2 regions of the Methylovorus glucosotrophus genome follow, and region 1 is predicted to be linked to the other one. Evidence: riboswitches for the same ligand, from Rfam matches in the RefSeq annotation. Region 1 holds a riboswitch; the other holds the start of a gene.
The links. Region 1 has a riboswitch for cyclic di-GMP ahead of FNL37_RS12675 (putative bifunctional diguanylate cyclase/phosphodiesterase). Riboswitches for the same ligand answer to the same signal wherever they lie in the genome.
Positions count from the first base shown of each region.

Region 1 (6,108 bases):
GCAGCCCGGGCCGAAAGCCTTAACGGATATCCCACCAGGTGGGCAGCAGGGCGCGCACCTCGGCTTGCGAATAGCGGTCATCAATCAGGTAGATGGCCCCTGTGTCCTCCCGCGTACGAATCACACGGCCCGCCGCCTGTACCACTTTTTGCAGGCCGGGGTAGAGATAGGTGTACTCATAGCCCGCGCCAAATATCTCTTCCATGCGTTCCCGCATCTGCTCATTTACCTCGTTGATCTGCGGCAAGCCTATGGTGGCGACAAAGGCGCCCACCAGCCGATCACCCGGCAAATCGATGCCCTCACCGAAAGCGCCGCCCAGCACAGCAAACGCAATGCCTTCCGAGGTTTCGGTAAAGCGATTGATGAAGGCTTCCCTGTCCTGCTCCGTCATCATGCGCGATTGCTGCCGCACCGGAATATCGGGATAACGCTCGGTAAATAGCTCGTATACCTGCTGCAGATAATCAAAGCTGCTTACAAACAGCAGATAGTTGCCCGGCCGGGCTTTGTATTGTTTGGCCATGAGCTGGGCTATCGGCATCACCGAGTGGCGCCGCCGCAGATAGCGCGTGGAAATATGCGTCACCAGCCGCACGTCCAGCTGCTCCGGGCTGAATGGCGATGGCACATCGATAAACGGCGTTTTATCCGGCAGGCCCAGCATGTCACTGTAAAAATGCGAAGGGCTGAGCGTGGCAGAAAACAGCGTGGCCGATTGCGCGGCGTCAAAGCGCGTCTTGAGAAATGGCGCAGGCACGATATTGCGTATGCATAGCACCGTGTTTGCCTGCAACAGATTAGCGCGGCCCTCTTTCAGCGTGATATCAAACATGGAATGCGGGCCAAAGGCATCGGCCAGCGTGACAAACTGCAGCGCATCAAAATAGAAATTCAGCAGGCTGGCGGCATTATCGGTCGGGTGCAGCGCCAGATAATCGGTAATGCGGGTGACCACCCGCTGCAGCGAAAGCTCAAAGTCTTCCTCAATCGCCGGATAGACTTCATACGGCGCCACCTGCGGCTGCACCATGCTGCTCCAGGCTTGGCTGAGTTTTTCCAGCGGCGTTTTCAGCGATTTAGGGGCTTCCTGCCGCATAACCTCAAACGCCTGCTGATCCAGCTCGGCGCTATACATCTTGCGGCCGCGCTCTATCATGTTGTGCGCCTCATCCACCAGGATGCTTACGCGCCATTCATTCATCACCGTACCCGCATACAGCACGGCATAGAGATCAAAGTAGTAGTTGTAATCGCCCACCACCACATCACTCCAGCTCACCAGATCCTGCGCCAGGTAATAGGGGCAGATCTGATGTTGCCGCGCCACCGCCGCCAGTGCCTCGCGGTCCATCATGCCACGCTCAAGCGCCTGTATGCGCGCCTGCGGCAAGCGATCGTAAAAACCCTTGGCCAACGGGCAGGAATCGCCATGGCAGCTTTTGTCGGGATGTTCGCAGGCTTTTTCGCGCGCCACCAGTTCCAGCGTGCGCAAGCTCAGGTCCGGGTTGGCCGCATGAATCACATGAATGGCATCGAGCGCCAGTTTGCGTCCGGAGGTTTTCGCGGTAAGAAAGAAAATCTTGTCCAGCTTCTTTTCCGGCATGGCTTTCAGCAGGGGGAAAAGCGTGCCCAGCGTTTTGCCGATGCCGGTCGTCGCCTGCGCCATCAGGCATTTGCCCAGGCTCGCCGTTTTGTACACGGATTCTGACAGCACGCGCTGCCCGGTACGAAAAGTGGGATGCGGAAACTGCAAGGCCGTGAGCTGCAGGTTGCGACGCAAACGATGTGCCACCTCGCGGTCCGCCCAGGTGCGCAGCTGGGCACACTGCGCGTTGAAATACGCCGCCAGCGCCTCCGCCGTATAAAGCTCGCTTAGCGGCTCTTCCGTTTTGCTCGATACGTTGTAATACACCAGCGTGGTATTGATCTCGTGCAGCTCACGCTCCTGCGACAGCAGCGCGGCATATACCTTGGCCTGCGCCCAGTGCAGGAAGCGATGGTTTTCCGGCATGCGCTCCAGCAGGCCCTTGAAGGTCTTGATCTCCTCCAGCTGGTTCAACTCCGGGTCATAACCATCGGCCCGGCCCCGCACAAAAATATTCTGGTACTCGCCGGTGAGCGCAATCTCGGTCTCGTAGCTCGCATTGCGGTTGGACGTGACCGAAGTATGCCCCATCATCCCCTCCAGCGCCGTGGGCGCAGGCGTAAAGCGCTGATCCAGATCACCGCGGCGGGCAACCAGATCGCACATGGCACGCACAGAAATAATGTACCGGAACGGATCCGCGGGATTTTCGGAAACGACCAGGCTGGGAGCGAGCTTAATGTTGCATCCTTGTGGGGTCAGGCAATGTGGAGGACCAGACGAGAGGGGATCACGATTTCCCACCTCACTGGCGTGAGGCCTTATTGTATCGCGAAGCGAACGAGGCGTGCCCGCGATACCGCCCCGATAAACTACTCGACCTTGACGAAGCTGCCCTGCGGCTTATCTTGCAACAGACTCAGCAAATCCGCCGACTTCAATGCCAGCGCATAACCCAGCACGCCACTGCCTATCACCACCGTCTCATACGCAGAAACACTGGTATCCACCAGCACCCGCAAGCCCTCAGGCAAGGCAATCGGCGGCACCGCACCCACCACATACCCGGTCGCTTCCGGCACCTCGGCATACTCCGCCATACGGCACTTGCGCTCCCCCAGAAAGTTACGCAACAACGCCCAGTCCGCCCGACCACCACCCGCCACCGCCAGCAGGCAAAACCCGCTCTGCTCACCCTTGAACACCACACTACGTACCACCGACTGCGGCTCCAAGCCCTGCGCAGAGAGCAACTCCTCAAGACTACGGATGGGCTTTTTGTCTTCGCTAAGCGGAATTTCGACAATCTTGAAAGCGATGCCTTTGCTTTCGAGCAGGGTAGTGACGTTGGATTGGATTGTCATGCGTGTATGCTCCTTTCGGTGCAAGATGGCTTGTACGATATGCGCCGCCTGCAACGTTAATAATATGTTGCCTGACTGCCCGCAGGGTCGGCCGGCAACTAACCGTAATGCCTAAATTGTACTGCCGCCTTCCAGCCAGGTGTACCGCATGTAAGGCTTCCGCAGTTGACATCCCCAGCAAAGTTTGATGAACTTAGCGCCGTTATTGAAAGGCAAACCTGCTGAAAGGCAGGGACGCAAAGTTTCCGACCTAAGGGCGCATGCCTAAGGTAGCGGGACTGCCGTTTACCGCAAGGGTGAATGTATTCGGCGCTTTGCAATTTCCATGATGTATCACCCGCATCAGACATGTGAGCCCAGCGTGAGCTGAGGCTTGGCTGTCAGGCGGCTATCGCCCTGCGTGGCGTGGCTGGAGATAAATTCAACGGAAAGTAGTTAGTGATTACCAGACTGGCAATGAGACCTCGACCCGCTGCAGATTGCCTGGCGGCTTTTCTGATGGAGGCGGATGCCATCGCGACCGTATCGTTCGCCAGGGGCAATGTGCCATGCCCCATCTGAATAGCCTGCCGATGCCATTACGGTTCTTGTTCAAGTTATTGCGACATGAGCTTCCACCCTATGCGCAGGAACCGCACAACCTGCGGGTAAGAATGTTGCTGGCGATTGGCGGATGGTCGCTGATCATGCTCTGCGGCATGTGGGGCGCCTATTATCTGTGTCATGGCAAATGGGTGTTGATGGCGTCCCATGCCATTCTGATTGCCCTGGGGATCTACACCCTCATTCTCATCAACGCCGGGCGCGAGCGCTTGGTGGCGATCAGCATGGCGCATGGGTTGCTGGTAATGCTTTGCGTGATCTGCTGGCTGGATGTGCCAACGCAGGATGTCCCCCGCTCGGTTCATATGTATTTTCTGCCGGTGGCGGCGGGCGCCTCGCTGATATTTCGCAAGGAAAATCTCTATCTGCGTCTGGTGCTGCCATTTACCTTGCTGGCGTGCTGCCTGATTTTTGCGAGCTCTCATATCGGCATCGTCAAACCCGAGCTGATCGCCGATCAGGAGATTCGCCTGCTGGGAGCATGGATTAACAACCTGGCTGCACTCGCGATTCTGGGTGTGGCGCTGATTGTCATGCAAACCGACATTTCCACGCGTCATTCGCTGTATGCCGATATGCGTGCGGCGCTGGCGCAAGGCCAGTTCCGCCTGCATTATCAGCCGCAGGTGGATGCCGTAGGCAATATTTTCGGGGCGGAAGCCCTGCTACGCTGGCAACATCCCGTGCGCGGGATGATTCCCCCGGGCGTCTTTATCGCCGCAGCCGAAGAAACCGGCCTGATCCAGCCTATTGGCACATGGGTGCTGAAAGAAGCGTGTGCCCAACTGGTTAAGTGGTCTAAAGACCCCAACATGGCGCATCTCAGCATCTCGGTGAATGTCAGCGCATCGCAGCTCAGGCAGCCCGACTTCGTGCAGGAAGTCATCGAGATCGTGATGCGCAGCGGCGCCACGCCAGCGCAGCTAAAACTCGAACTCACCGAAAGCATGCTGGCGAAGGATGTCGACACCACCATCCAGAAGATGAAAGCCCTGCGTGCCTTCGGCATCAGCTGGTCACTGGATGACTTTGGCACTGGCTACTCCTCACTCAACTACCTGAAGCACCTGCCATTTGAACAGTTGAAAATAGACCAATCGTTTGTGCGCGACCTGCTGACCAACGAAAGCGACAAAGCGATTGTGGAAACCCTGGTCGTACTCAGCAAAAACCTCAACATGATGCTGATTGCAGAAGGCGTGGAAACCACCGAGCAGCTGAACTACCTTCTGAATAAAGGCTGCATGAAATACCAGGGCTATCTCTTCAGCCGGCCGTTGTCGATTGAAGCGTTTGAAGCCTTCATGCCCGTTTTTCATGAATCCAAGGCCTACATGCAGCTCAAGGCTCAACTGACACTGATTTAGAAAGCAGGGTGCCATCACGCCGCCGCAACCCGGTAAAATGGCACCTAAATGGCATCGCCATGATCCATGGCTAGCCTCCCCGCAAGAAAAAGACTCACCCCTCTCTTGAAAAAACCCACCCCCGCCCTTATTATTAGCACTCTATAGGCATGAGTGCTAACAGCATCCATCCCGACCCGAATTCTGATCAACCCAATGTCAAAAAATGACTTTAATCAAGGAGAGTAACTCATGGCAATTCGTCCATTGCATGACCGCGTGATTGTTAAGCGCTTGGAAGAAGAACGTAAAACAGCATCCGGCATCGTCATTCCAGATACTGCTGCTGAGAAGCCCGATCAAGGCGAAGTGATCGCTGTTGGTCCTGGCAAGAAAGATGACAGCGGCAAGGCTATCGCTCTGGATGTGAAAGTGGGCGACAAGGTGTTGTTCGGCAAGTATGCAGGCCAGGCTGTGAAGGTTAATGGCGAAGAAGTGCTGGTACTGCGTGAGGAAGACATTCTGGGCGTTGTTGAAGCTTAATTGCGACGCATCCCTTAACCGAATCTAGATTCAGGAGAATTAACAATGGCTGCAAAACAAGTAATTTTTGGCGATGAGGCACGTGCCAAAATCGTTAACGGTGTGAACATTCTGGCAAATGCCGTTAAGGTAACGCTGGGTCCTAAAGGCCGTAACGTGGTGCTGGAGCGCTCTTTCGGAGCCCCTACCGTGACCAAGGACGGTGTATCCGTTGCCAAGGAAATCGAGCTCAAAGACAAGCTGGAAAACATGGGCGCACAACTGGTGAAGGAAGTGGCTTCCAAGACTTCCGACAACGCTGGTGACGGCACCACGACTGCTACCGTACTGGCTCAAGCCATCGTACGTGAAGGCTTCAAATATGTAGCTGCCGGTTTCAACCCAGCTGACCTGAAGCGCGGTATCGACAAGGCTGTTGTGGCGATCGTGGAAGAAATCAAGGCGATCTCCAAGCCAACCACCACCAGCAAGGAAATTGCTCAAGTGGGTTCCATCTCCGCCAACTCCGATGCTGACATCGGTCAGATCATTGCGGATGCCATGGACAAGGTAGGCAAAGAAGGCGTGATCACCGTGGAAGACGGTTCCGGCCTGGAAAACGAGCTGGACGTGGTGGAAGGCATGCAGTTTGACCGCGGTTACCTGTCTCCTTACTTCATCAACA
Region 1 covers NZ_VMSE01000002.1:330,861-336,968, reverse strand. The annotation lists gene FNL37_RS12685 (ATP-dependent DNA helicase) at 20-2,254, opposite strand; gene FNL37_RS12680 (aminoacyl-tRNA deacylase) at 2,461-2,952, opposite strand; cyclic di-GMP riboswitch class I at 3,154-3,238, shown strand; gene FNL37_RS12675 (putative bifunctional diguanylate cyclase/phosphodiesterase) at 3,501-4,922, shown strand; gene groES (co-chaperone GroES) at 5,154-5,444, shown strand; gene groL (chaperonin GroEL) at 5,490-6,108, shown strand, end outside.

Region 2 (6,108 bases), 300 kb from region 1:
CACCCCGAAGACGAGCGCTACGCGCATCTGATCGGCAAGACGGTGAAGCTGCCATTGTGTGATCGCGAGATACCGATCATCGCCGATGACTATGTGGATCGCGAGTTCGGTACCGGTGTGGTCAAGGTAACACCGGCGCATGACTTCAATGACTATGCGGTAGGTCAGCGTCATGGTTTGCCCATGATCGGCATCCTCGACCTCAAGGGCTTCGTCAACGAGAATGCGCCTGAAGGCTATCGCGGTCTGGAGCGCTTTGCTGCCCGCAAGCAGGTTGTGGCTGATCTGGAAGCCCAGGGCTTTCTGGTCAAGGTCGACAAGCACAAACTCAAGGTGCCACGTGGTGACCGCACCGGCGTGGTGATTGAGCCCATGCTGACCGATCAATGGTTTGTCGCCATGAGCAAGCCCGCTGCCGATGGCAAGAGCATCACACAAAAAGCGCTGGAGGTGGTGGCCGACGGTCAGATCAAGTTCTACCCGGAAAACTGGGTAAACACCTACAACCAGTGGCTGAACAATATTCAGGATTGGTGTATTTCGCGCCAGCTGTGGTGGGGGCATCAGATCCCGGCCTGGTATACGGACAGTGGCAAGGTGTACGTTGCGCATGATGCGGACGAAGCGCAAGCCCTGGCGGCAAAGGATGGCTATACCGGCAAACTGAAGCGCGATGATGACGTGCTGGATACCTGGTATTCCTCCGCTTTGTGGCCGTTCTCTACCCTGGATTGGACGGGGGATGAAGCCGTGGATGCGGCGAATCAGGCACTGCAGCAATATCTGCCATCCAGCGTGCTGGTCACCGGCTTTGACATCATTTTCTTCTGGGTAGCGCGCATGGTCATGATGACCACGCACCTCACCGGCAAGATTCCGTTCAAGCATGTGTATGTGCACGGCCTGATTCGTGATGCGGAAGGGCAGAAGATGTCCAAATCCAAGGGCAATGTGCTGGACCCGATCGACCTGATCGACGGCATTGATCTGGATGCGCTGATCAAGAAGCGCACGACTGGGCTCATGAACCCCAAGGACGCGGAAAAGATCGAGAAGCGTACCCGCAAGGAATTCCCCGAGGGCATCTCTGCGTATGGCACGGATGCGCTGCGCTTTACCTTTGCCAGCCTGGCTTCGCCAGGGCGCGATATCAAGTTTGACCTGCAGCGCTGCGAGGGCTACCGCAACTTCTGCAACAAGCTGTGGAATGCCACGCGCTTTGTGCTGATGAACACCGAGGGGCAGGATTGCGGTCTGGAAGATTGCAAAACCAAGCCTGAAGGCTATCTCAGCTTTTCCCAGGCGGATCGCTGGATTGTCAGCCTGTTGCAAAAAGTGGAGGCGGATATCGAGCGTGGTTTTGCCGATTACCGTTTTGACCTGATCGCGCAAAGCATCTACAAGTTTGTGTGGGATGAGTATTGCGACTGGTATCTGGAAATTGCCAAGACCCAGTTGCAGACCGGTACCGAGGCCGAGCAGCGCGCTACGCGCCGCACTTTGCTACGCGTTCTGGAGACCATCCTGCGTCTGGCGCACCCCATCATGCCTTTCATTACCGAAGAAATCTGGCAAACCGTGGGCCCCTTGTCTGGCCGTGACATGAATCAGCCTGGCCCCAGCATCATGCTGCAGGTGTATCCAAAATCACAGCCAGGCAAAATTGATGAACAGGCGGAAGCTTGGGTTGGTCTGCTGAAAGAAGCCGTTGATGCCTGCCGCAGTTTGCGCGGGGAAATGGGTATTTCGCCCGCGACGCGCGTACCCTTGATTGCGGCGGGAGATGCCTCCGCATTGCAAGCCTACGCTCCGCATCTCAAAGCCCTGGCCAAGCTTGCCGAGGTTGAGATTGTTGCCGAGTTGCCGCAAGCCGATGCCCCGGTGGCGCTGGCAGGTGACTTCCGCCTGATGCTGAAGATTGAAGTCGATGTTGCTGCAGAAAAGGAACGCCTGAGCAAGGAAATTACCCGCTTGCAAACCGAAGTCAGCAAAGCGGAAGCCAAACTGGGCAATGCGAGTTTTGTCGATCGTGCGCCTGCCGCCGTGGTGGCACAGGAGCGGGAACGTCTGGCGGGCTTCAAGGCAACGCTGGACAAGCTGCAATCTCAATTGGGGCGTTTAGTTTAGGGAAATGACGGCCGCATGATGCGGTTGTCATTGACTGACCAAAAATGTCAGTCCTTTAGAAACAAGCAGATAGTAAATTGACTTTGCTGGAGCGCGGCGCGTTAATAGATACATGAAAAGGCAAACCCGTTTGAAAGAACGGAGACGCAAAGCTACCGGTCTAAGGAGCAATCTATGACAGCGGGGCCGCCAATCCTCCAGTAAGCCAACCGGCTGGCTGCCTTTTCGGATAAATTCAATTTTTTGTTCTTAACACCGTTAAAGAACACTATGGATGCAAGACGAGAGGACGACATGATGAACCCCAGAAACGCAATATTGGTCGCGATCACTATCATGGCCAGCACCGCTGCGATGAGTGCTCAGGCTGCGGATTACATTAAGTGCACTGGCACATCGGGCAAGACGATTTATACCAACTTGCCTTTTATGTGCGCAGACGCTGCCAAGCAGGCGCAAGAAGCAACAAAAGCGGCACTCGCTGCGCAGGCGGCCAAAGAAGCTGCTGCCAAAGCGGCCGCAGAAAAAGCAGCGGCTGAAGCAAAGGCTGCTGCTGAGAAAGCAGCCGCGATAAAAGCTTCGGCAGCCGCAGTGAAAGCCAATGCACTGGTAACGGATTCTGTTTTCTCGCCAGATAGCTTCTGGTATACGCCTATCCCTAAAGACGTCGAGCTGCATCCTTACTCTGCACAATTTGCACAAGAGATTGTGCGGCAGAAAAAAGCTTACTACGGTAACGTCACGATCAATACATCCAAGTATTCCAGCCCGGTCTATGTGGCGGATGCCAATACTCCCACAGTCCGCGTAAATCAGTGGGATTGCCAGAAAAAGGGCTATAAGGACTCTGGTTTGCTGACACAATGGGCTGCCGTTCCGGTTCCAACATATGCTGTTCCTGCTGAAGGTAACGATATGGAAATGACGGTATATCAACCTTCAACGGATACTGTCTGGGAATTCTGGAAGGCCAAGAAAGAAAATGGGGTGTGGTATGCCTGCTGGGGTGGCCGTTTGGAAAACGCATCCAAGAGCAATGGCGTGTTCTATAAGTACTATGGCACCACAGCCACCAGCCTGCCTTTTATTGGCGGCCAGATTACGGCTGAAGAACTGGAGCGCGGTGAAATCAGACATGCGATTGGTATAGCCCTGGTCGATGCCGAGCACTGGAATATAATTTCGTGGCCAGCGAATCGCTCAGATGGCTGGAATGGCAACAAGCGTGCTTACCAGATTGCAGAAGGCCAACGTTTCCGCTTGGATCCCAATATTGATGTCAACACTTTGAAGTTGAGCAAAGCCGGCAAAATCATTGCGAAGGCAGCGCAGACATATGGCTTCGTCGTGTGGGACAAAGCCGGCTCGCTCTCGCTGCGTGCGCAGAATGCCTATTCTTACACCAAGCTGGGTAAGCCAAATCCTTATCCTGCCTTGTTCGAGAACAAAGCCAATTATGCGGTACTGGATGGATTCCCATGGGAAAGTTTGCAATTCTTACCCATGGATTATGGCAAATCTCAAACAACGGCTAAATAGTTAACTCAAATAACTCATGTCGTACGTTTGCGAATGTGGAATGTAAACACCTTGTCCTGCATGGCCTCATCCGGCTCCTGCAGGGCAAGCATTTCATGCCCCGTCTGTTTGCAGAACGCCTGAAAATCTTTTACCGACCCTGGGTCGGTTGCCAGCACTTTCAATACTTGGCCGGGCTCTAGCTCGGCCAAGCCTTTTTTACAGCGCAAAATCGGCAGCGGACATTTAAGACCGCGCGCATCCAGTTCTTTCGTAAATTCCATTTCTTATTCTCTTTCAAGATCACGCTTGAAGCGGGGCAAAAGGAAATCCAGCCCTTCCCCAAGCCAATACACCGCCTTGCAGGTTGTACACATTCTCACGGCCATGACTCGCAATAAACGATGCAGCTTGCCCTGACCGTATGCCGCTATGGCAATAAAAAACCAGGGTTTCGCTTCCTGCCGTCAAGTCATCAACGCTGGCCGGTATAAGGGAAAGTGGAATATGACGTGCGCCAGCGATAATCCCGCGAGCCACTTCATCGGCGTTACGCACATCGATGAGACGCAACGTCCCTTTCTCAATGAGGGCAAACAGCTCTGCTGCGTCTATGTCTTTATGGGTTGTCATGGTGGAGCCTAAATATTGAAGTGAGAGGGCAATCATTCACTGCAGTCTGAGAGAACACAAGGCGTCGATATTTCTAATCACGCGCCTGGCTAAATCTGGAGCAGTGCTTTTGTTTTAGCGAGTGATGATTCGTACATGCCGATGGCGATGTAAGTTCCAGCAATGAAGGGGTGATTTTATCGCTAATGTGACACGCCGTCTCTTGTTAACACCTTAAGTGCTGTCATCCAGAGTATTTTCAAGTCAAACATCAGCGATTGCCTGTGCAGATACTCTGCATCCAGCGCCACTTTTTGTGGAATGGGCAGTTCATCTCGTCCATTGACTTGGGCCCAGCCCGTTAATCCAGGCACCAGTGCATCCACTCCCTGCGCGGTACGCAATGCAATCAGATCATCCTGGTTGTACAGCGCCGGCCGAGGCCCGACAAAACTCATGTCGCCTTTGAGTATGCTCCAGAGCTGAGGTAGCTCATCCAGACTGGATTTGCGCAAAAATGCCCCGATCGGTGTCAGCCATTGCGAAGGATTTTCCAGCAAGTGCGTTGCAACGGCGGGAGTGTCAATGCGCATACTGCGGAATTTGGGCATTTTGAAAATCCGGTTGCGCCGTCCAACACGATTACTCCAGTAGACGATGGGCCCTGGGGATGTCAACCTAACAAGCATGGCCACAATCAGAATGGGCAGTATCAGCAACAGGGCAGCGATTAAAGCCAGTATCAAGTCAAACGCGCGTTTCATGCTTATCCTCGGACTGGGCAGCGCGCCGCAATCCTTCATCAATGGTGATCGGTGGGTTCCAACCCAATAACTGTCGCGTCTTAGCAATATCTACCTGTAAGGATCCACATAGCCGCTGGAAAATACTGCGCTTGTTCAGCAATATAGCCCCCAGCTTTAGGATCGGAATGGGTACAAAAAAGAGGCGGGCAGGTTTACCAAGCGCTTTTGCCATACGAGTCAAGAGCTCGGCAGATGACAAATCCTCCCCATCACTAACCAAAAATATTTGGTTGGCGGCGGCAGGATGGTCGATGCAGGTAATAATAAGATCTACCAGGTTATCCAAGGCTACCAAGCTGCGTCTATTGTTGGTAATCGCTCCTAACGGTAAAGGAACACCGCTGGCCAGCCAACGTATCATGTTGGCGAAGTTGGCCTTCACACCTGGGCCATATACCAAGGGCGGACGGATAATCACCACCTCCATGGCAGACTCGGCTGCCAGATTTAACAGTGCTTGCTCGGCCTCAAACTTTGAGACTCCATATGCATCTTCGGGCGCGGGATCGTCATCGGCAGAGTAAATGCCCCCGGGCTCTGTCGATTCGCCGTTGACCTTGACGGAACTGAGGAAGATAAACCGTTTTATGCCCATGTCAGCAGCTTGTCTTGCTAGATTAATAGTAGCCTCAACATTGGTGCGACGGAATTCACTTAGCGGATCTGCACTTTTGTCGGACATTACATGTACGCGGGCAGCAAGGTGAATGATAGTAGCTACATCCTTCAGTGAAATAGTCCAGTCTGTATTTGCCGTGATCTCGCCAGTGCTGGCAACATCCGTAATATCAATTCCCTGCTTAGGTGAACGTACTATTTTACGAACAGTTGAGCCCTGGACTTCCAGTCTGTTGCAAAGCGCAGAGCCCACGAATCCGTTCGCACCAGTAACTAAAATTGTCATTAAGTTTCATCGCCTTTTATCAAGCAATCAGATTTTCGTGGTTCATAAATTCTCGATATAAATTGATTGATGAGCAAACATGTCATTTGTGCAATTTGAGTTGGGATTTTACTGATGCGATTCTCTGTGTATACATAAAGC
Region 2 covers NZ_VMSE01000002.1:28,610-34,717, forward strand. The annotation lists gene FNL37_RS11105 (valine--tRNA ligase) at 1-2,127, shown strand, start outside; cyclic di-GMP riboswitch class I at 2,237-2,321, shown strand; gene FNL37_RS11110 (DUF4124 domain-containing protein) at 2,422-3,666, shown strand; gene FNL37_RS11115 (sulfurtransferase TusA family protein) at 3,681-3,929, opposite strand; gene FNL37_RS11120 (rhodanese-like domain-containing protein) at 3,949-4,314, opposite strand; gene FNL37_RS11125 (sugar transferase) at 4,461-5,021, opposite strand; gene FNL37_RS11130 (UDP-glucose 4-epimerase family protein) at 5,005-5,967, opposite strand.
Region 2: it holds a riboswitch for cyclic di-GMP, as region 1 does, so the genes downstream of both, FNL37_RS11110 (DUF4124 domain-containing protein) here and FNL37_RS12675 (putative bifunctional diguanylate cyclase/phosphodiesterase) in region 1, are expected to answer to the same signal.